DNA from 3 places in the Pseudoduganella sp. genome. Region 1 is predicted to be linked to each of the others. Evidence: predicted binding sites of a transcription regulator. Region 1 holds the regulator's gene; each other region holds the start of a gene.
The links. The regulator FNR, encoded in region 1, switches genes on or off when oxygen is low (the NO sensors DNR and NnrR bind a similar motif). The targets are predictions, from matches to a motif close to TTGATNNNNATCAA.
Positions count from the first base shown of each region.

Region 2: a site for FNR is predicted at 1,835-1,848, ahead of ACE3TQ_RS16610 (ribonucleoside triphosphate reductase). Genes of this name have one in related genera too.
Region 3: a site for FNR is predicted at 1,722-1,735, ahead of ACE3TQ_RS09735 (universal stress protein). Genes of this name have one in related genera too.

Region 1 is NZ_JAYSCO010000008.1:49,829-56,904, reverse strand. It holds gene ACE3TQ_RS05890 (response regulator) at 1-985, shown strand, start outside; gene ACE3TQ_RS05885 (response regulator) at 978-1,613, shown strand; gene fnr (fumarate/nitrate reduction transcriptional regulator Fnr) at 1,716-2,489, shown strand; gene ACE3TQ_RS05875 (bacteriohemerythrin) at 2,551-2,937, opposite strand; gene ACE3TQ_RS05870 (DUF1854 domain-containing protein) at 3,036-3,503, opposite strand; gene ACE3TQ_RS05865 (ABC transporter ATP-binding protein) at 3,493-5,778, opposite strand; gene cphA (cyanophycin synthetase) at 5,885-7,076, shown strand, end outside.
Region 2 is NZ_JAYSCO010000035.1:22,051-29,126, reverse strand. It holds gene ACE3TQ_RS16615 (CHASE domain-containing protein) at 1-1,814, shown strand, start outside; gene ACE3TQ_RS16610 (ribonucleoside triphosphate reductase) at 1,937-3,649, shown strand; gene nrdD (anaerobic ribonucleoside-triphosphate reductase) at 3,646-3,825, shown strand; gene ACE3TQ_RS16600 (anaerobic ribonucleoside-triphosphate reductase activating protein) at 3,818-4,525, shown strand; gene ACE3TQ_RS16595 (glutathione S-transferase family protein) at 4,527-5,144, opposite strand; gene ACE3TQ_RS16590 (hypothetical protein) at 5,164-5,538, opposite strand; gene ACE3TQ_RS16585 (hypothetical protein) at 5,535-5,924, opposite strand; gene ACE3TQ_RS16580 (serine hydrolase domain-containing protein) at 5,925-6,968, opposite strand; gene ACE3TQ_RS16575 (hypothetical protein) at 6,975-7,076, opposite strand, start outside.
Region 3 is NZ_JAYSCO010000015.1:49,060-56,135, forward strand. It holds gene ACE3TQ_RS09725 (chemotaxis protein CheA) at 1-635, opposite strand, end outside; gene ACE3TQ_RS09730 (protein phosphatase CheZ) at 635-1,477, opposite strand; gene ACE3TQ_RS09735 (universal stress protein) at 1,818-2,285, shown strand; gene ACE3TQ_RS09740 (response regulator) at 2,360-3,004, shown strand; gene ACE3TQ_RS09745 (Crp/Fnr family transcriptional regulator) at 3,141-3,953, shown strand; gene hemP (hemin uptake protein HemP) at 4,094-4,294, shown strand; gene ACE3TQ_RS09755 (hypothetical protein) at 4,368-4,709, shown strand; gene ACE3TQ_RS09760 (DUF2325 domain-containing protein) at 4,717-5,979, shown strand; gene ACE3TQ_RS09765 (TonB-dependent receptor) at 6,114-7,076, opposite strand, start outside.

The DNA of each region.
Region 1 (7,076 bases):
GGATGGCCTGGATATCGCCTTGCGCGAAAAGCCGGACTGCATCCTGCTCGATTACCACCTGCCGGACCTGACCGGCCTGGAGTTCCTGGCCCGCCTGGCGGCCGACCAGGGTGAAGCGCAGCCCACCATCCCGGTCATGATGCTGACCGGCGCCGACAGCGCCACCGTGGCGGCGGAAGCCATGCGCCGCGGCGCGCGCGACTACCTGGTGAAGGACAGCGACGGCCGCTACCTGGACTTCCTGGCCGGCGCCATCGACCGCCTGCTGCGCGAGCAGCGCCTGATCGAGGAAAAACTGCAGGCCGAACGCGTGCTGCGCCAATCGCAGAAGGAGCTGCGCGAGCTGGCGGCCTACCAGGAAAAGCTGAAGGAACATGAGCGCACCCGCATCGCGCAGGAGATCCACGACGAACTGGGCGGCCTGCTGACCGGCATCAAGGCTTACATTTCGGTGGCCATCGAGCGCGGCGGCGAGCAATCGGACCCGCTGCTGCAGGATGCCGCCAAGCTGGCGCAGGACGCCATCGAGACCGTGCGCCGCGTGATCACCGACCTGCGGCCCAGCGTGCTGGACCAACTGGGCATCTGGCCTGCGCTGGAATGGTATTCCGAACAGGTGGCCCAGCGCAGCGGCTTGCGCTGCAGCTGCCATATCACGCCCGACGCGGCGGCACTGGAGCTGGACGCCGAGCGCAGCACCATGCTGTTCCGCGTGGCGCAGGAGGCGCTGACCAATGTGGTGCGCCACGCCGAAGCCAGCGAGGCGCGCGTGCTGGTCGACCGGGATGGCGACAACGTCGTGCTGCGGGTGGAGGATGACGGCAAGGGCATCGAAAGCGCCGGCCTGTCCGACCGCGAATCGTGGGGCCTGTTCGGCATGCACGAACGCACGCGCCGCTTTGCCGGCGAACTGACAATCAGCGGCAAGGCCGGGCAGGGCACCACCCTGCAACTGCGCCTGCCATTGGAGGATAAGAATGGGTGACAAGATCACCGTACTGCTGGTCGATGACCACGCCATCGCGCGCAACGGCGTGCGCCTGATGCTGGGCACCGCGCCCGACATCAGCGTGGAAGGGGAAGCCGGCAACGCCGTGGAAGCGATGGCGCGGGTGGCGGAGCGCAGTTTCGACGTGGCGCTGGTCGATATCAAAATGCCGGGCAAGAACGGCCTGGACCTGCTGAAAACCCTGCGCAGCGAATGCCCGCGCATGGCGGTGCTGGTGCTGAGCACCTATTCGGAGGAGATTTACGCCGTGCGCGCGCTCAAGCTGGGCGCGTCCGGCTACCTGACCAAGGACGCCCCGACGCCAACCCTGGTGGAAGCGGTGCGCAAGGCGGCGGCCGGCGGCAAGCACGTGAGCCCGGCGTTACTTGAAAAACTGGCAACCCTGGTGGGCGGCGGCCCGAGCGGCGACCACGAGGAGCTGTCCAACCGCGAGCTGGAAGTGTTCAAGCTGATCGCCCAGGGCGAGCCGCTGGTGCAGATCGGGGAGAAACTGCACCTCAGTCCTAATACAGTGACAACATACCGTAGCCGCATCCTCGAGAAAATGGGCATGTCCAGCAATGCAGAGCTGACCCGCTATGCCCTGGAGCACGGACTCATCTGAACCGGGTGTAGGGGAACCACTACAGCAACTACACAGGAAGCTTGATACCGGGAAATGGTTCCGGGCGCGATACTGTCTCCATCGAAAACAAGGAGCAGCATCATGAGCCCGGTCATCCCAATCACCCCTGCAAACGCCACCAAGAATTGCGCACCAGTCGCACCCAAATGCTCGCTGTGCAGCTTTAACCGCCTGTGCCTGCCGCAGGGCCTGGCTGAGGATGACGTGGCCCGCCTGGACCAGATCATTGCGCGCCGCCGCCGCGTGGCCCGCGACGAACCGCTGTACCAGACTGGCGACAGCTTCCACAGCCTGTATGCGGTGCGCTTCGGCCATTTCAAGACCGTGCAGGTGAACCAGCGCGGCGAACAGACCATCGGCGGCTTCCACATGGCCGGCGACCTGCTGGGCATGGAAGCGATCGGCGCCGGCCAGCATTCCTGCAATGCGGTCGCCCTGGAAGACAGCGAGGTCTGTGAAATCCCGTTCAACCGCCTGCAGGAGCTGGTGATGCAGATTCCCGGCCTGCTGCAGCAGTTCCACCGCACCATGAGCCGCGAAATCCAGCGCGAACAGTCGGTGATGCTGTTCCTGAGCCATATGCGCGCCGAGCAGCGCCTGGCCCTGTTCCTGCTGAACCTGGCTGGCCGCTACGCCCAGCGCGGCTATTCGTCGACCAGCTTCCAGCTGCGCATGTCGCGTGAAGACATTGGCGGCTACCTGGGCCTGACGGTGGAAAGCGTGAGCCGCCAGCTGGCTCGCCTGCGCCAGGATGGCTCGATCGTGCTGCAGAACCGCGACCTGCGCATTCTCGACCGCGCCAAGCTCGAGGCGATGTCCTCCGGCGGCATGGCGCAAGAACTCGCGGTTGCATAATCCGCGCGTACAAGTTTCTCACCTGTAGGGGGTGTATGGGGCAGCTTCGGCTGCCCCCTTTTTATTCCAGGCGGCTGGCGGCGATTGCCAGGGCCAGGTCCATGGTGTTGATATGTGCTGCGAACCAGTCCGGCAGCGAATGCACGATCTGGCGTGCGCCGGCCTCGTCGCCCGCTGCCAGCAGGCAAAGCGCATGGTCGAGGGAGGCGAGCAGGCCGTCGTGGGCCGCGCGGTGGGTGGCGGCCAGCGGATACTGGATGGTCGCCATCAGCCGGTTCTCCTCCGCCAGGTCTTCGGCCAGTTCGGCCGCCAGCTGGTGGCAAGCGGCGTCGAAAGCGGGGCGCGCCAGGGATTGCATCGACTCCAGCAGGTCAAAGACGATGCGGTGCGACTGGTCCATCACGGGGATGCCGAGTGCCAGGTCGGGGCCGAAAACGATAGAATCCATGCACACCACCACTTTATGTAATGGAGCTATTGTGCTTGGCGGCAACATCGTCCGCCCATGACCCAGATCAAATTTGCCCTGCAACGGGCGCGCCCGTGCTACATGAAGCGGTCGAGGATCTTCTTGCTGTGCTTGTCGAGCGCGAACTGGTCGCGGATCAAGAAGTGGATGCCGTGGCTGTCGGAGACCAGTAGCGAGACGCTGCCAATGCGGCGGATATCTTCCTCCCCGCGCAGCACGAAGCTGGTCTCGCCGCGGTCGGTGGCCACGGTCCAGGTGGACGGACAGGCATAGCTGCCCACATCAATGATGCGGGTGATCTCGGGCATGAATTCGCGCCCGGCCAGCTCTTCCCGCACGATGTCGGCCATCTCCGGCGGCAGGTCGGAAATCCGATCCAGCCATGCCACTTCCTTGCCGTCGGTGTTCACCAGCGACAGGCCTTCTTCCGGGGCCTGGATGGGGAAGGCGCGCACCGGCGAGACGTTTTCGTGCCGCACGCCGTTGGCGTCGACCAGGTTCAGTTTGCCGAAGCTGTCGCGGCTCAGTTGGAAATCAATTGTCATCTTCGCGGCTCTTTGCTTTGTCATCCAGGTCGGTGTCGACGTTACGTGCTTGTGCCTGGTACAGGCGGTAATAGGCGCCTTCCTTGGCCATCAGCTCCTCGTGCGGGCCTTCTTCCACCACTTTGCCGCGGTCCATCACGACCAGGCGGTTGGCGCGCTGCAGGGTGGACAGGCGGTGCGCGATGGCGATCGTGGTGCGGCCGGCCACCAGGTTGTCGAGCGCTTTCTGGATTTCCTTTTCGGTTTCGGAGTCGACCGAGGCGGTGGCTTCGTCGAGGATCAGGATGCGCGGGTCGATCAGCAGGGCGCGTGCAATCGAGATGCGCTGGCGCTCTCCGCCGGACAGGCCCTGGCCGCGCTCGCCCACCATCGAGTCGTAGCCCTGCGGCAGGCGCAGGATGAAGTCGTGGGCGTGGGCGGCGCGCGCCGCTTTCATGATCTCTTCGCGCGTGGCGTTCGGCTTGCCGTAGGCGATGTTCTCGGCGATGGTGCCGAAGAACAGGAACGGCTCCTGCAGCACCAGGCCGATGTTGCGGCGGTAGTCGGAGACGGCGAAATTGCGGATGTCCTGGCCATCCAGCAGGATGGCGCCTTCGGCCACGTCGTAGAAGCGGCAGATCAGGTTGACGAGGGTGGATTTGCCGGAGCCGGAGTGGCCCACCAGGCCGATCATCTCGCCGGCCTTGATTTCCAGGTTGACGCCGCGGTTGACCGCGCGGTTACCGTAGCGGAAGCCGACTTCGCGCAGGGTGATGTCGCCTTTCACGTTTTCCAGTTTGGCCGGCTGGGCCGGGTCCGGCACGCTCGATACGTGGTCGAGGATGTCGAAGATGCGCTTGGCGGCGGAGGCCGATTTCTGCGTCACGGACACGATGCGGCTCATGGAGTCCAGGCGGCCGTAGAAACGGGTGGCGTAGGTGACGAAGGCGCTCAGCACGCCGACCGTGACGCTGTGCTTGGAAATCAGGTAGATGCCGAACACGTAGATCACCAGGATGCCCAGCTCGGTCAGGAAGGAGACGGTCGGCGAGAACAGCGACCATACCTTGTTCAGCTTGTCGTTGACGGCCAGGTTGTGCTTGTTGGCGGTGCGGAAGCGCTGCGCTTCGCGTGTTTCCTGCGCAAAGGCTTTCACCACGCGGATGCCGGGGATGGTGTCGGCCAGCACGTTGGTCACTTCGCCCCATACGCGGTCGATCTTCTCAAAGCCGGTGCGCAGGCGGTCGCGCACCAGGTGGATCATCCAGGCGATGAAGGGCAGCGGCAGCAGGGTGGTGACGGCCAGCCATGGGTCGATCGTGAACAGGATCACGCCGGTCATGATGATCATCAGGCAGTCGGAGGCGAAGTCCAGCAGGTGCAGCGAGAGGAAGACGCAGATGCGGTCGGATTCGGAGCCGATGCGCGACATCAGGTCGCCGGTGCGCTTGCCGCCGAAGTATTCAAGCGACATGCGCAGCAGGTGCTCATACGTGGTGGTGCGCAGGTCGGCGCCGATGCGTTCCGAGACCAGGGCCAGCACATAGGTTTTGCCCCAGCCGAAAATCCAGGCCAGGATGGCGGCGCCCACCAGGGCGCTCATATACAGCGCGACCAGCGAGGTATCGACCGGTTTGCCGTTCTGGTAAGGGATCAGCACGTTGTCGGTCAGCGGCATGATCACGTAGGGCGGGATCAGGTGCGCGCCGGTGGACAGCAGCATCAGCGTGAAGCCGAGCAGCAGCTGCCATTGGTAAGGCTTGGCAAAACGCCACAGACGGAACAGGGTCCAGGTGGAAGGCGGGGTGTGGACCACCTTGGTGCACACCGGGCATTCTTCCTGGTCCGCTTCCAGCGGAGCCTTGCAGGTGGGGCAGGCGTTCTGTTCGACCTGCTGTAGTGGTTTTCCTTCCACATGCGCTTCATGCAGGCGCGCGAAGTTTTCCTGCAGGCGGATAGCCAGCAGGTTCTGGCCCAGAGTGAAGCGCCATGCGGCCAGGCGCTGTTTGTCGTCCACCAGTTCGAGGTGGCCGACGCCGGCGTGGTCGTGCAGCTTTAGAGCCATTCCACGACGATAAGCCCAGTCTTGCCATACCGTTTCCCCGGGGGCGCGTGCCATAATGCGGCGCTCCGTGATAAGGACCAGCCCTTTGTTGAAGTGGAGTCGGGAGTCGAGGTCAACCTCCAGCGCGCCGAGTACGTTTTCATCAGGAGCAAGCAGCGCCGGGATCTCTGTGCGCCACCTGTCGGGAAGTTCTGTCAGGCTGAGCTCAGAGGAAAGTTGGTTTGTTATCATTGTGAATCAGACTCCGGGCACTCTTTGCCAAGTGGCAAGAATTGCGAAACAGTGGGAAAATAGAAGGACGGGCGGAGTATACCGCAAGAGGTACAAGAGCTAAAACATGACAAAAAAGAAAGACATTGAGTTTCTCCGTGTAACACACCTGCGCGGACCGAACATCTGGACCTATCGCCCGGTGATCGAGGCTTGGCTGGATATCGGCGAGCTTGAAAACTACCCTTCGAACAAACTCCCCGGTTTTTATGAACGCTTGATCGCCTTCCTGCCAGGCCTGGTCGAGCATCGCTGCGGCGTCGGTGAACGCGGCGGCTTCCTGGAGCGCCTGCGCGATGGCACGTACGCCGGCCACATCCTCGAGCACGTTGTGCTGGAGTTGCAGAACCTGGCCGGCATGCGCACCGGCTTCGGCAAGACGCGCCAGACCGCCGAAGGCAGCGGCATTTATAAAATGGCATTCCGCACCCGCCAGGAACAGGTCGGCCGCGCCGCACTGGCAGCCGGCAAGGACCTGATGATGGCGGCGATTGAAGACAAGCCGTACGACCTGGCCGCCACGGTGGAAAAACTGACTTCGATGGTCGAGTCGCTGTGCCTGGGTCCATCGACCGCCTCCATCGTGGATGCGGCCACCGACCGGAAGATCCCGCACATCCGCCTGACCGACGGCAACCTGGTGCAGCTGGGCCACGGTGCGCGCCAGCGCCGCATCTGGACGGCGGAAACCGACAACACTTCCGCCATCGCGGAAGGCATCGCGTCCGACAAGGACATGACCAAGGACATGCTGAAATCGGTCGGCGTGCCGGTGCCCGAGGGCACCCTGGTCAAGAGCGCCGACGAGGCGTGGGAAGAGGCGCAGGACATCGGCCTGCCGGTGGCAGTCAAGCCGTACGACGGCAACCATGGCCGCGGCGTGTCGCTGAACCTGATGACCGAGGCCGACGTGAAGGCGGCTTACGATATCGCCGTGGTGCGCGGCGGCAGCAAGAGCGTCATCGTCGAGAAATTCATTGTCGGTAACGAGCATCGCCTGCTGGTGGTGGGCCGCCGCATGGTGGCCGCCTCCATGGGCGAGTCGCTGTGGGTGACCGGCGACGGCAAGTCCACCGTGCAGGAGCTGGTGGATACGCAGATCAACACCGATCCGCGCCGCGGCACCACGGAAGAGTTCCCGCTGAATATCGTGGAACCGAAAAAGTCGGAGGAAGTGCAGCTGGACCTGAAGCGCCAGGGCCTGACCCCGGACTCCGTGGTGGAAGCCGGCCGCAAGGTGCTGATCCAGGTGAACGGCA
Region 2 (7,076 bases), on a different contig from region 1:
AACTGGGCAAGGCGACCGGCCGCGTGGTGGCCACCGAGCGCATCACCCTGGTGCAGGACAACAGCGGCCAGCCCGGCTTCGTGGCGCGCGCGCCGATCTACAAGCGCGGCGCCTCGCTGCTGACGGAGGCCGAGCGCGATGCCGCCCTGATCGGCTTTGTCGCCATCGTCTTCCGCGTCAACGACCTGATGTCGGAGGTGATCGACAGCCCCATGCTGCAGCATCTGTACATCAGCATCAACGATGGCGGCTACCTGCACGGCGGCGGCGGCATGGCGCCCTCGGTCGATAACCTGCTGTTCGACAGCTTTGGCAAGGTGGGCTCGGGCAAGCGCCTGCCGGCCCTGCCGGGCCTGACGGCGAAGATCCCGCTCGATGTAGGCGAGCGGCGCTGGACCATGAGCTTCGAAGGGCACGAGGGCGCGCGTTATGGCCGCGACTATGTGCTGATTTCCGTGATCGGTTTGGCCGGCTTTGTGATCAGCGCCCTGATCGGCGCGCAGATCATGACCCTGCAGCGGCGCCGCGTGCTGGCGCAAAAGCTGCGCGTGACGGCGGACGAGCTGCGCGCCTTGCAGGACAGTGCCATCGTCGGCATTGGCCTGATCGTGGACGGCGTGATCGTGCGCTGCAACAGCGGACTGGAAGAGATGATGGGCTACCAGGCGGGCGAGCTGGCCGGGCGTTCCAGCTCGGTCCTGACGGCCGGCCACGGCGACCCGTTTGCCATTGGCCCCGAGGGCGGCAACATGCACTTCGAGCTGGAGCTGGTGGGCGCCAACGGCAAGAAGCTGTGGTGCATGGTGAATGGCCGCATGCTGGACCCGAAGGATGCGCGCAAGGGCTGCGTCTGGGTCATCATCGACATCACCGAACGCAAACAGACCGAGGCGGCGCTGGTCGATACCAAGCATGGCCTGGAGCGCAGCCTGACCGAGCTGGCGCTGCAAAAGGCCAATGTGGAGAACGCGCACAAGGACCTGTCGGCGGTGCTGCTGACGCTGAAGCAGGCGCAGGCCAGCCTGATCACCTCCGAGAAGATGGCGTCGCTCGGTGCGCTGGTGGCGGGCATTGCGCATGAACTCAATACGCCGATCGGCAACAGCCTGCTGACAGCGACGGCGCTGAGCGATATGTGCCGAGATTTCGAGCGCCAGCTGGGCGAGGGCGGCATCAAGCGCTCCGCGCTCGACACGCATTTGAAGGATGCGCGCATGGCCTGTTCCATCATCACCAATTCGCTGACGCGGGCGGCGGACCTGATCCATTCGTTCAAGCAGGTGGCGGTGGACCAGACGTCCGACAAGCGCCGCTCGTTCAACCTGTACGGGGTGGTGCACGATACGCTGGCCACCTATTCGGCCCAGCTGCGGCGCGCCAACTGCGAAGTCAAGGTGAACATGCCGGAGACGCTGAGCTTCGTCTCTTATCCCGGCAGCGTGGGCCAGGTGCTGAGCAACCTGATTCAGAACGCCCTGATGCACGCGTTCGAAGGCCGCGAGCAGGGACACATCACGATCAGCGTGGGCGAGGTGGACGAGGCGTCGGTGGAATTGCGCTTCGCCGACGACGGCGTGGGCATGAACCCGCGCACCCTGCACCAGATTTACGATCCCTTCTTCACCACCAAGATGGGGCAGGGCGGCTCCGGGCTGGGCATGAATATCGTGTACAACCTGGTGACCGGCATCCTGCGCGGCACCATCCACATCGAATCGGAACAGGGCAAAGGGACCACCGTCATCCTCACGCTGCCGCGCAAGGTGCCGGCGCGGGAAGAGATGTCCGAACACGACCTGCTGCATATGCAGTAGCGCCAGCGGCGGCGCCGGACTTAATCTGGATCAAGAAAATCAAATAATCGCCGCGGCGCAGGGTATCCTCACTACATTTAGTGTGTAATATTTCGTTTCGCACAATATGTAGTGGTGAAAACATGAAATCCAAGACCACGGTGGACGTCGAATCGTCGATCAACGAATACCTGCAGCAGCTCGACTGGCGTGTAAACGCCAACGCCAACCAGGGCTATTCCCTGGGCGGCATGATCCTCAACATCTCCGGGAAAATGGTCGCCAACTACTGGCTCGATCACGTTTATCCGCCGGAGGTGGGGCAGGCGCACCGCAACGCCGACCTCCACATCCACGACCTGGACATGCTGGCCGGCTACTGCGCCGGCTGGTCGCTGCGCACCTTGCTGAACGAAGGCTTGAACGGCGTGCCGGGCAAAGTGGAGTCGGGTCCGCCCAAGCATATGTCCAGCGCGATCGGCCAGATCGTGAACTTCCTCGGCACGCTGCAGAACGAGTGGGCCGGCGCGCAGGCGTTCAGTTCTTTCGATACCTATATGGCGCCCTTCGTGCGCAACGACGGGCTCACGTACGAGCAGGTGCGCCAGTACATGCAAGAGCTGATCTACAACCTGAACGTGCCTTCGCGCTGGGGCACCCAGACCCCGTTCACCAACCTGACCTTCGACTGGACCTGTCCGGAAGACCTGCGGGAGCAGGTGCCGCTGATCGCCGGCCGGGAAATGCCCTTCACGTACGGCGACCTGCAGGCCGAGATGGACATGATCAACCGCGCCTACATCGAGGTGATGATGCAAGGCGACGCGAAGGGGCGCGCCTTCACCTTCCCGATCCCGACATACAACATCACGCCCGACTTCGACTGGCACAGCCCGAACGCGCAGCTGCTGTTCGAGATGACGGCGCGCTATGGTTTGCCGTACTTCCAGAACTTCGTGAATTCGGAACTGAAGCCGAACATGATCCGTTCCATGTGCTGCCGTCTGCAGCTGGACTTGCGCGAGCTGCTCAAGCGCGGCAACGGCCTGTTCGGCTCCGCCGAGCAAACCGGTTCGCTGGGCGTGGTCACGCTCAATTGCGCCCGCCTCGGCTACCTGCATGCGGGCGATGAAGCGGCGCTGCTGGCCCGCGTGGACCAGCTGCTCGAGCTGGGCAAGGCCAGCCTGGAAATCAAGCGCGCGCTGATCCAGCGCCTGATGGATGGCGGCCTGTTCCCGTACACCAAACGCTATCTCGGCACCTTGCGCAACCACTTCTCGACGCTGGGCGTGAACGGTGTCAACGAGATGATCCGCAACTTCACCGGCGACCGCGAAGACATCACCACGGAAGCGGGCGCCGCGCTGGCGCTGCGGCTGCTGGACCATATCCGCGCGCGCATGCTGGAATTCCAGGAGGAGACCGGCCATATGTACAACCTGGAGGCGACGCCGGCGGAAGGCACGACCTACCGTTTCGCCAAGGAAGACCGCGCGCGCCTGCCGCACATCCTGCAGGCCGGCACGCCGGAGATGCCGTACTACACCAACTCGTCGCAGCTGCCGGTCGGCTTCACCGACGATCCGTTCGAAGCGCTGGAGCGGCAGGACGAGCTGCAAAGGAAGTACACCGGCGGCACCGTGCTGCACCTGTACATGAGCGAGCAGGTGTCCAGCGCCGATGCCTGCCGCCGCCTGGTGCAGCGCGCGCTGGGCCGCTTCCGCCTGCCGTACATCACCGTCACGCCGACGTTCTCGATCTGCCCGAAACACGGCTACCTGAGCGGCAAGCACGAATTCTGTCCCAAGTGCGATGAAGAGATCATCGCACGCAAACTTCTCAAGGAGATCGCATGACCAAGCACGACACCCATCCATCGCCGGCCATCCAACTCAGCGACGAGGAACGCCAGCCCTGCGAAATCTGGACGCGCGTGATGGGCTACCACCGCCCGTACTCGTCCTTCAACATCGGCAAGAAGGGCGAGTTCCGCGAGCGCACCTGTTTCGTCGAGCGGCCGGACAATGGCTGAACGCGGGCTCAAGGTCGGCGGCTATGCGCGCTTCACGTCGACCGACTATCCGGGCGAGCTGGCGGCCGTGGTCTTTGTCCAGGGCTGCCCCTGGCGCTGCGGCTATTGCCACAACCCGCACCTGCAGCCGCGCGCCAGCGAGGGGCTGATGCCCTGGCAGGATGTGCGCACCTTCCTGGCCAGCAGGGCCGGCCTGCTGGACGCCGTGGTCTTTTCGGGCGGCGAGCCGACGCTGGACCCGGCGCTGGAGGACGCCATGCGCGAGGTGAAGGCGCTCGGCTTCAAGATCGGGCTGCATACGGCGGGCATCTATCCCGAGCGCCTGCGTTCGGTGCTGCCGCTGCTGGACTGGGTCGGCCTCGATATCAAGACCTCGTTCGACGCCTACGATGAACTGACCGGCGTCCCCGGCAGCGCCGTCGCCGCGCAGGCCGCGGCAAGCCTGATCCTGGCCAGTGGCGTGCCCTATGAGTTCCGCACCACGGTGCACCCCAGCCTGACCACGCCCGCCCACCTGACGGCGCTGACGCGGCAGATCGCCGGCATGGGCTGCACCAGCTATGCTTTGCAGGATTTCCGTTCCACCGGTTGCCGCACGCAGGACGTGCTGAACCTGGGCCACCCGGCCGCGCTGGACGATGCGTTGGTCGCTCAGGTGAAGGCGCGCTTCCCGCAATTCATCCTGCGCAAGGCGGAGTAGCTTAAAAGCGCCGCGCCCAGAGCTCCTGCAGGCGCCGATCGTCGTCGACCAGCCGGATGGCGCGGGCCATGTTCGGCGCCTCGGCATAAAAGCGTTCGCGCCAGGGGCCGAAGCGCGAGACGACCGCCACGTACAGGTCAAGCACGCCAAGGCGCCCGCCCAGCAGGTAGGGGGCGGGCTGTATTTGCGCATCCATGGCCTGCCAGCAGAAGGCAATGCGCTCATGGACTGCGTTCACCACATCGTCCCGCGCAGACGGGGGGGCGCCGATGCGCCCGACGTCCGGCTTGATCCAGTGCAGGGAGTAGATCGCCGACGAGACGAAGAACATCCAGCGCAGGAACTGCCCGCGCATCGGATCGTCCAGGCGCGGCGCCAGCCCTGCCGCAGGATGCGCATCCGCCAGGTGGACCAGGATCGCCGCGCTTTCGGTCAGTGTCTCGCCGTTCGGCAGCAGCAGGGTCGGAACCTGGCGCATGGCGTTCTGCGTTCCCACGCGGGCGCGGGCCGCTTCCGACGACCAGGTCTCGCCTTCGATCAGCTCGAACGGAATATCCAGCAGCGTGAGCGCCGCCTCGACCGCCACCGAGCCGGAAGCCGCCGCGCCATACAGGATCACCGTCAGCCCCGCGACTGGCTCAGTTCTTCCAGGATGCCGACCGCATTCCCGCAGCGGCCCAATAGCGCGTCGCGTTGATGCGGGTGTTGCCGCCTTCCTGCGCGAAGGTGACTTCGGTGTAGGAGTTGACATCGCCCTTGGCCTTCGCCAGCGGCATCACGTTGCGGATCAACTCCTTGTACCTGGGGGCGGGCAGCTCGAGCGTGCGCTGCTGGCCGTCCGGATAGGTGCGGACATTGCGGATCAGCGCGGTGTCGCAATACAGGTTCACCAATTCCGGATCAAAGGCGCGCTCCATCGCCTGGTACCTGGCGAACAGCGCTTCCGCCTCGGACTGGGCCAATGCCGGCGCGGACAGGCCGATTGCCAGGACTGCAAACAGGATTTTTTTCATGCGTTCCTCGGGAATGGCCGTGCAGGCCAGATAAAGAGTGCAAACAAAGCGGCTTCCAGCAGCAGGATCGCGGGCGATGCGATGCGGGTGACCGTGCCGTCGAAGCCGATCAGCAAAAGCGTGGCGATCGTCACGAGCAGGAAGCCGCCGGCGAACAGGCGTGCTACCGGCGTTTGCGGTCCCGCCACGGTGTTGGGGAGGCTGATCATCAAGGGGCCCAGCCCAAACGGCAATCCAAGCAGCAGGAACATGGAGAAGTAGAGCATGTCCCAATGCCCGTTTGGCGGCTCGCCCACGCCGTAAGCGAACTTCAGTGCGAGAAACAGCGGCGCCACCGTCAAGGTGCAGCCAAGGACAAGGGCAACAAGGCGAAGGAAGTTCAGCATCTAGGACACCCAGGAAAAGCGGAAGGCATTGTGTTCGGCCGGCAGGACAAGCCGCGCCAGGGAGGCTGCGAGCGGCATGCCGTTCGCATTGTTCGTCAGGACGACAAAACCGTCTTTCGACACGGTGGAGGCCATGGCGAAGGCGCGGAAGCCTGGGTTGTTCCCCCATTGCCAGAGATACGGCCCGCCGGCGCCTTGTTCGATGCCCCAGCCCAGGCCCCACGCCAGGCCAAGCGGCTTATCCGCTTCCACGGACGTGGAAAGTGTCATCGCCAGCAGCGATTCGTCCGTCAGCAGGGCCGACATGAAGCGCGCGTAGTCCGCAGCCGTGGTGTACAGCGAGGATGCCGCCACGGCACTCTGGAAGCGCATGCGCTGCTCCACGCCCAGCATCATGGCACCGCCCACCGCGCGCCCGGCGAAAGCGTCGCGCCACACCAGGCTGGAATCCACCATGCCGAGTGGCGCGAACAGTTGCTGTTCGAGATAGGCTGCCAGGCCGGTTTGCGTGACCGCCTCGATCACCTCTTGCAGCATCACGTAGCCCTCGCCGGAATAACCCCAGCGCGCACCCGGCTCGGACTTGAAAGACAAGGCGCCGCTCGACCAGTTGGGAAAGCCCGCGCTGTGGTTCAGCAGCTGGGCCACAGTCACGCGTTCCAGCGTACTCGCAGGGAGCAGATCAAATGCATCGCCAGCCGCCCGCCGCAAGGGATTGTGGAAGTGCTTATAGCCGCCTGGCAGGTAGCGCGAAACCGGCGCACCCGGTTCAAGCCGGCCCGCCTGCACCAGGCGCAGTGCAGCCAGTGCCACCACCGGTTTGGTCAGCGACGCCGCCTGGAAAATCGCATCGGGCTTGCCGGAGAGTGCGACCGCAGGGACAGGTTTGCCACCACGGAGTACAACGTACGATGCCGCGCCGACGCCAAGTTCCCTGGTCAGCACCTCAGGCGGGCGGTCGCTTAGCGAGATGATGTCGCTGGCGCACGCCGAGAGGAGCGGAAGCCCCGCACCGGCCAACAGGAAGTGGCGGCGGCTGATCATCCGGCTTCAGCCGCGCCGTTTCGCTATCGCCATACCCAGGCCAAAGCCGACGCCAATGCCGACGCCAAGACCCAGCGCAAGGTTACCGAAGGCGATGCCAATGGCGCA
Region 3 (7,076 bases), on a different contig from region 1:
GCAGCGGGCGCCGCGCCAATCGCTGCCTGCGCGGCGGCGATGCCTTCGGCGCGCAGGTCGGCAGCCGGGGCCGCCGGCGGCACGTAGGTACCTGGCGGCACCACCGCCTGGTACATGCCTTCCCAGTCCAGGCCGTCGGCCGACGGCGCGCTGGCGGCCGCAGGGGCCGCCGCAGCGGCGGCCGGGGCCGCCACCGGCGCGGCAGCGGCCGGCGCAGGCGCCGGTTTGGCCTTGCCTGCCGCCGAGCTGGCCTTGCCCTCGATCGCATCCTTCAGGATCGCTTCCAGGTCGGCCGGCATGGGCGCCAGCGCGTCCGGCGCGGTGCCGTTGTTCAGGTCGGTCAGCTGGTCGGCCACGAAGCCGGACGCCTGCAGCGCCGCCTCGATCGACAGCGGGGTGACCGGCGCCGCGCCGGTGCGCAGCGCGTCGAACAGGTTCTCGGTCAGGTGGCAGGCCGACACCAGCGCGCCCAGGTTCATGAAGCCCGCGCCACCCTTGATGGTGTGGAACGAGCGGAAAACTGCGTTCAGCGTTTCTTTGTTGTCGGGGTCACGTTCGAGGCGCAGCAGGTGCTCTTCGACGTTGACGGCCAAATCCATGGCCTCGACAACGAACTCCTTGAGCATATCGTCCATTAGAACCCCAGGTCGGCAAGCAGGTCATCGACGCTGTCCTGGTTCAGGGCTTCCGACGGCACGGAAGGACCCGACATCAGGGACACCTCTTTCTGCGCGATCTTCTCGCGCACATCGGCCGGTGCATTGTCCTTCAGCAGCTGCGCCAGCTCGGTTTCGACCTTCTTGGTGATGGCCACGACCTTCTTGATCAGCTGGCCGGTGATGTCCTGGAAGTCCTGCGCCATCATGATTTCCAGCAGGCGCGCTTTCTCCGCCTCGGTCGCTTCCGACACCTTGGCGGCGAAGGCGCGCGAGTCGCCGGCCAGGGTTTTGAATTCTTCGATGCTGAGCTTGCCTTCAAACAGGGCGGCCCAGCGGTCTTCCATTTCCTTCGACTGCTTCGACAGCACTTCCTGCGCCGGCATGCCGTCGTCCAGCGTGTTCAGCACCTTGTTGGCGGCCTGCTCGGTCAGCGAGGCGACGTATTCCAGGCGGTCCTGGGCATCGATGATCTGGGTCGACGCTTCGGTCAGGGCCTTGTCGTAGCCCAGTTCGCGCAGCGAATCGTGCAGCAGGCGCACGATGCCGCCCAGGCGCTCGAACATGCCGGCCTGGTCGCCTTCGGCGTGCTCGCCGCCCTCGGCCGGAGCAGCTGCGGCCGCCGGGGCCGCGGCTGGGGCGCCGGCCGCAGGCGCCGGGCCCTTGCTGGCGGCGGCTACTTCATTGAACAGGTCTTCCAGCTCGTCCGAATCGTTGGTATCGGGAGCTGCCGCCGGGGCAGCGGCGGGTGCAGGCGCACTGGCCCGTTGCGCGGATACTTCCTCAAATAATGCGTCGAAATCATCAGCGGCGTCGGTCATAATTCCTGCTTCTCCCTAATTTTCAAAAGTTCCTGCTGCCGGAATCCTGTCAAATTTGACTCTCGGCAATAAATACCGCACTCACGCGAGTGTAACAGGGGCGGCCCCCTCTGTTCAATCACTTAGACGAAGCCACTTGGTCTGCCAAGTGTACTGTTGTATTTGCGGACAATGTGAAATACCCGCTGCAAGCCCCTGAAATAGCGGGTTTTTACGGGAATCACGTGGTCATCGCAACAGTTTCTTGACAATTATCAACTCTTTACACCAGAACAATACCGTTAAACGGGGCTACAATGAAGGCAGGACCTGACTCTTTTAATAGTTAAAGGAGGCTGAGATGTACCGGAAAATCCTGATAACGACGGACGGCTCGGCCGTTTCCAGCAAGACGGCCTGTGCCGGGGTGGAGTTCGCCCAGCAGCTCGGCGCCGAAGTGCTGGCCCTGTTCGTGGCGCCCGAGTACCAGTACCCGATCTACGTCGAGATCATCCCGCCCAGCTATCCCAGCGAGGAGGAGTACCGGGCGGCGATGCAGCGCGCCGGCAACGAGCATGTGCAGTCCATCCTCGAGTCCTGCGCCCGCAAGGGCGTGCGCGCCGAAGGCATGACGGCCTTTGCCGAAAGCGCGGCGCTGAAGATCGTCGACGTCGCCAACCAGTGCGGCTGCGACCTGATCTTCATCGGTTCGCACGGGCGCAGCGGCTGGGGCCAGCTGCTGCTGGGCAGCGTGACCAACAAGGTGCTGTCGCATGCCAAGATCCCGGTGCTGGTGCACCGCTTGATCAAGGACCCGCGCCCGGCCTGACCGGCCCGGCGCTACCACCCGCGCCGGCCGAGCCGGCGCGGGGAGCAAAGTTTTGTTAACTGTTTTGAGGAACTATGATTCGCATTGTCATTGCAGACGACCACACCATCATGCGCGAAGGTCTCAAGCGCATTCTCGACGGGGCCCCTGACATCGACATCGTAGGCGAAGCCATCGACGGCTTCGAAGTCCTCAGCCACATCCGCAACGGCGGCTTCGACCTGCTCCTGCTCGACCTGTCGATGCCGGGCCGCAGCGGCGTCGACCTGATCCGCCAGATCCGCAGCGAATCGCCCAAGCTCGCCATCCTCATCCTCACCATGCACGAGGAGGAGCAGTATGCCGTGCGCGCCATCCGCGCCGGCGCCCAGGGCTACCTGACCAAGGAAAGCGCCGGCACCCAGCTGGTGGGCGCCATCCGCAAAGTGGCCTCGGGCCGCCCCTACATCTCGACCGAAGTGGCCGAGCAACTGGCGCTGAACATCATGCAGCCGGCCGAAACGCTGTTGCACAAACAGCTGTCGGACCGCGAATTTGAGGTGTTTTCGCTACTGGTGTCGGGAAAATCCATCACCGAAATCGCCAACGGCCTGCATTTAAGCGTGAAAACCGTCAGTACGCACAAGACGCGCATCATGCAGAAGATGGGCATGGCTTCGCTCTCGGAAATGGTCCAGTACGCTGTGGCGCACAAGCTGCTGACGCCCTTCAAGGCGTGATTGACAATATTAACGTTAGGATAATTCCTACCCCTCCCCACTCCTCTCCTACGGGCATATTCAGCAACGGCTGATATTTTTCCCACAACCACGTTGGCATACTGAAACCATTCCGTTTGGGAACCAGGAGAACAGCATGCTCTCGACGCAACCCGTGTCCCATGAGGCCGGCCGCCAGCGGCAAGGCCGTTTGTGGTCCAACCTGAAGGAAGTGTGCGATTTACTGCACCTGCCGCCGATCTCGATCGATTCGGAAGAGCTGCTGTTCCAGCACGTGCAGTTCAAGACCGGGCAGCGCGTGCACACCATCGGCCAGCCGTTCGACATGCTGTACGTGGTCAACTCGGGCTTCCTGAAAACCGTGCTGATCGACGAATTCGGCAACGAGCAGGTGCTGGCCTTCCCGATGAAGGGCGACCTGATGGGGGTGGACGGCATCCACAACAAGACTTACTCCTCGGAGGCGGTGGCGCTGTCGGACTGCGACCTGGTGCTGCTGCCGTTCAAGAAACTGACCACGCTGGGCCGTACCCACGTGGAACTGGAGAACATGATGTACGGCGTGATGAGCCGCGAGCTGGTGCGCGAGCAAGCCATGATCGGCATGCTGGGCGCGCTCAGCGCCGAGGCGCGCGTGGCGCGCTTCCTGGTCACGCTGTCGGACCGTTTTTCGCAGATGGGTTACTCGAGCAAGCTGTTCAACCTGCGCATGACGCGCCACGAGATTGGCAGCTACCTCGGCCTGACGCTGGAAACGGTGAGCCGCACCCTGTCGGCTTTCAATGAAATTGGTCTGATCAGCGTGGACCAGCGCACCATCGGCATCAAGGATGTCGACGCCCTGAAATCGCTGCGCCGCCTGCCGCCATCGCGCACGCGCAGCAAGCTGCCGGCGCGCGCCAAGGCGGCCGCCGCAGAGGCCCCGGTGCCGCTGCTGGCGACCCTGTAAAGAGTACTACTCACCCAGCTTTGGCCCGCTTCGGCGGGCCTCTTTTTTTGTGACTACCTATTCGATTAATTTATTTGACAACCTTCCACGGCGTGCGCATAATGCAAATGCGAATCATTCTTATTTAAGGAAAAAGAACAATGCATACCTCGCCCGCCACTGCTTCCAAACCCGCCGCCGCCGTCGCCCCTGCTGCCGCCGCGCCGCAAGCCAGCCAACCGGTACGCCGCTTCACCACCGCCGGCCTGATGCAGGACCAGCGCGAAGTGGAAATCGAGCACGCCGGCCGCATCTACCGTCTTCGCATCACGCAGCTGAACAAGCTGATCCTCACTGCCTGAGGCTTACCCTCCCCAATCGCCAGCCAGCCGTGACCTGCGGTAAGCCAGCCACCCCGAACTCTTGGAGTGATTCATGGCTATCGACCGCAACGACCCAATCTTCCAGACCCAGCCCGCTGCCGCGCAACACCCGGAACTGATGCTGTCCGCCGTGCTGCACCTGATGTCGCACTACACTGCCAATGCCGCCGCCGACGGCGGCTGCGTCAAGCTCGCGTCCGTCATCGAACGCCACCTGAAAGCGTTGTCCGCCCTGCCGGACCTGGCGCCCGTGCTGCGCGCCACCTGCCAGCAGCTGTGCGAGCAATGGGCTGCCGTGGTCGAACAAGCCCGTCCTCCGCAAGAACGCGCCAGCTTCCTGGCGCGCCTGATCGGGCGCCCGCGCCGTCCGGACTCGGCCCCGCTCGCCGCCTGAGGCTGCCATGTGTGACACGCACCAGCCCGCGGCCAGCCTGGCCGCCGAACCGGCGCGCCGCCGCCGCATCTGGGACCTGCCCCACACCTGCCACTGCCCGCTGGTCGGCGTCGGCCTGCCGCTTGGCGTATTGCGCAAGATCGTCACCAAGGCCGTCGGCGGCAAGGTGCTGGCCGACGACTACGAAGTGCACGTCGGCGCCGTCAGCGAATGCGGCCACCGCAACAAGCTGTCGGAAGCCGTGCAGAAAGAACTGGAACGCCGCTACGCCGTGGTGGTGCAGCGCTTCCGCAGCGCGCGCGACAGCGCTGCGCTGGAAGCGCTGTGGGTGGCCGCCGTCGCCAGCGGCGACGTGCCGGGCCCGTTCTGGGCCGGCCTCAGCCATCCGCACTGCACGCTGGAACTGCAGGAACGCATGTGCCGCGACCTGCACATGATCCAGCACCAGGCCGGCGCCGCCACGCGCGCCGACATCAACCGCCTGCACGAACTGGAACAAGCCAATGCCGCGCTCGAACGCGAGCTGGCGCGCCAGCAGCAGCGCAGCAGCGCCTGGCAGGCCGAACGCCACGCCGAGCAGGAGCAGCACGCCTCCGCCCTGATGCTGCTGCGCGCCCAGCTGGTCGGGCGCGACAGCGTGATCGCGTCGCAACGCCAGCAGCTGGAAGAACTGCACAACACCATCCCCGGCCTGGCCACGCGCGAACGGCTGGCGCGCCAGCTGGCCGACACCGAACAGCGCGTGCATGAATTGCGCGCCGACCTGGCCGCCGCCCGCCAGGCCCGCCTGGAAGCGGCCGAAGCGCGCGCCGTGCTGGAACGCCAGCTGGCCGAAGCGCGCAGCGCCCTGGCCGCCGCCGAAGCGCGCGCCGCCCAACCATCGCCCGCCATACAGGCAGCCGCCACCGCCGCAACGGGCGGGCCGGCTGTCCTGGCGGGCACCACGGCGCAGCGCATCACCCTGCATGGCCTGCTGGCCGAACGCGTGCTGTGCGTCGGCGGGCGCGCCGGCAACATCGCCGGCTACCGCGCCGTGATCGAGGAAACGGGCGCCGAGTTCCTGCACCACGACGGCGGCCTGGAAGACAACGTCGCCCGCCTGGAAAGCAGCATGGCCGCCGCCGACCTGGTGATCTGCCAGACCGCCTGCATCAGCCACAGCGCCTACTGGCGCGTCAAAGACTTCTGCAAGCGCCACCAGAAACGCTGCATCTTCGTCGACAACCCCAGCGTCACCACCCTGCAAAGGGAAATCCGGGCCCAGGCCTGAAAAAATGGGGACGTACCCCATTTTCGCTTGGCGAAAAATGGGGTACGTCCCCATTTTTTCGTCCCCATTACCGCAAATAAAAAAAGCCCCGGCGCTTGCGCGCTCGGGGCTTTTTGCTACTGGCGGAACCTGGCTTAGAAGCTGTAGTTGCCGGTCAGGTAGAAGGTGCGGCCCATCGGGTCTGCGTAGCGTGGGTCGAAGCCAACCTGGTGGCCGGACGATGCACGCAGCGAGAACGGTGGGTTGCGGTCGGCGATGTTCTTCACGCCGGCGCGCAGCAGCAGCTGCTTGTTGAACTTCCACTTGCCCTGCCAGTCGAAGGTCAGGTGCGAAGGCACTTCGATACGGAAGGTTTCCAGTGCGTTGGTCGCGATGTTGCGGCTGGTTGCTTCTGCATCGGTGTAACCGTTGCGGTAGTTGGCGATCAGGCTGTTCGAGAACGCGCCGGTGTCCAGGGTGCTGGTCAGGCGGACAATGTGACGGAACGCTACCTGATTATCCACGCCGAAGTAGTTGATGCTGCTCAGCCACTTGTCGGGGGTGGTGCCCACCTCGAGCTTCTCGGACTTCAGCATGTAAGTGCCGTTCAGAGTGGTCGTCAGGTTGCCGAACGCGAACTTGTGGCGGTAGGTGGTTTCCCAGTCCACGCCGCGGTTCACGACCTGGCCGATGTTGATCGACTGGGTCTTCTTGGCCCAGTAGGTCTGGCCGTTACCTGGATCCACGAAAGTGGTGAACAGGTTGCGGTACTTCTCAGACTGAGTGAAGATCTGCTCCTCACTCACGCTGTCGACCGCATCAGTCATCTTCACGTTCCACAGGTCAGCCTGCACCGAGAAGCTGTTGGTCGGTTCGAAACGGAAGCCAATGGTGTATTGCTTCGACTTCTCTGGCTTCAGGTCTTCGTTACCACCGGACACTACGTTGTATTGACGGGTACCGACCTGGCAATAGTCCGGGTTCTCAGCCTTCAGGTTTGGCGGGCAAGCCCAGGACTTGGAGGTGAAGCCGGCCGATACCAGCGGCTGGCCGATGGCCAGCATGGACGGGGCCTTGAAGCCGGTACCGTAGGAGCCGCGCGCCAGGAACGACGGGAC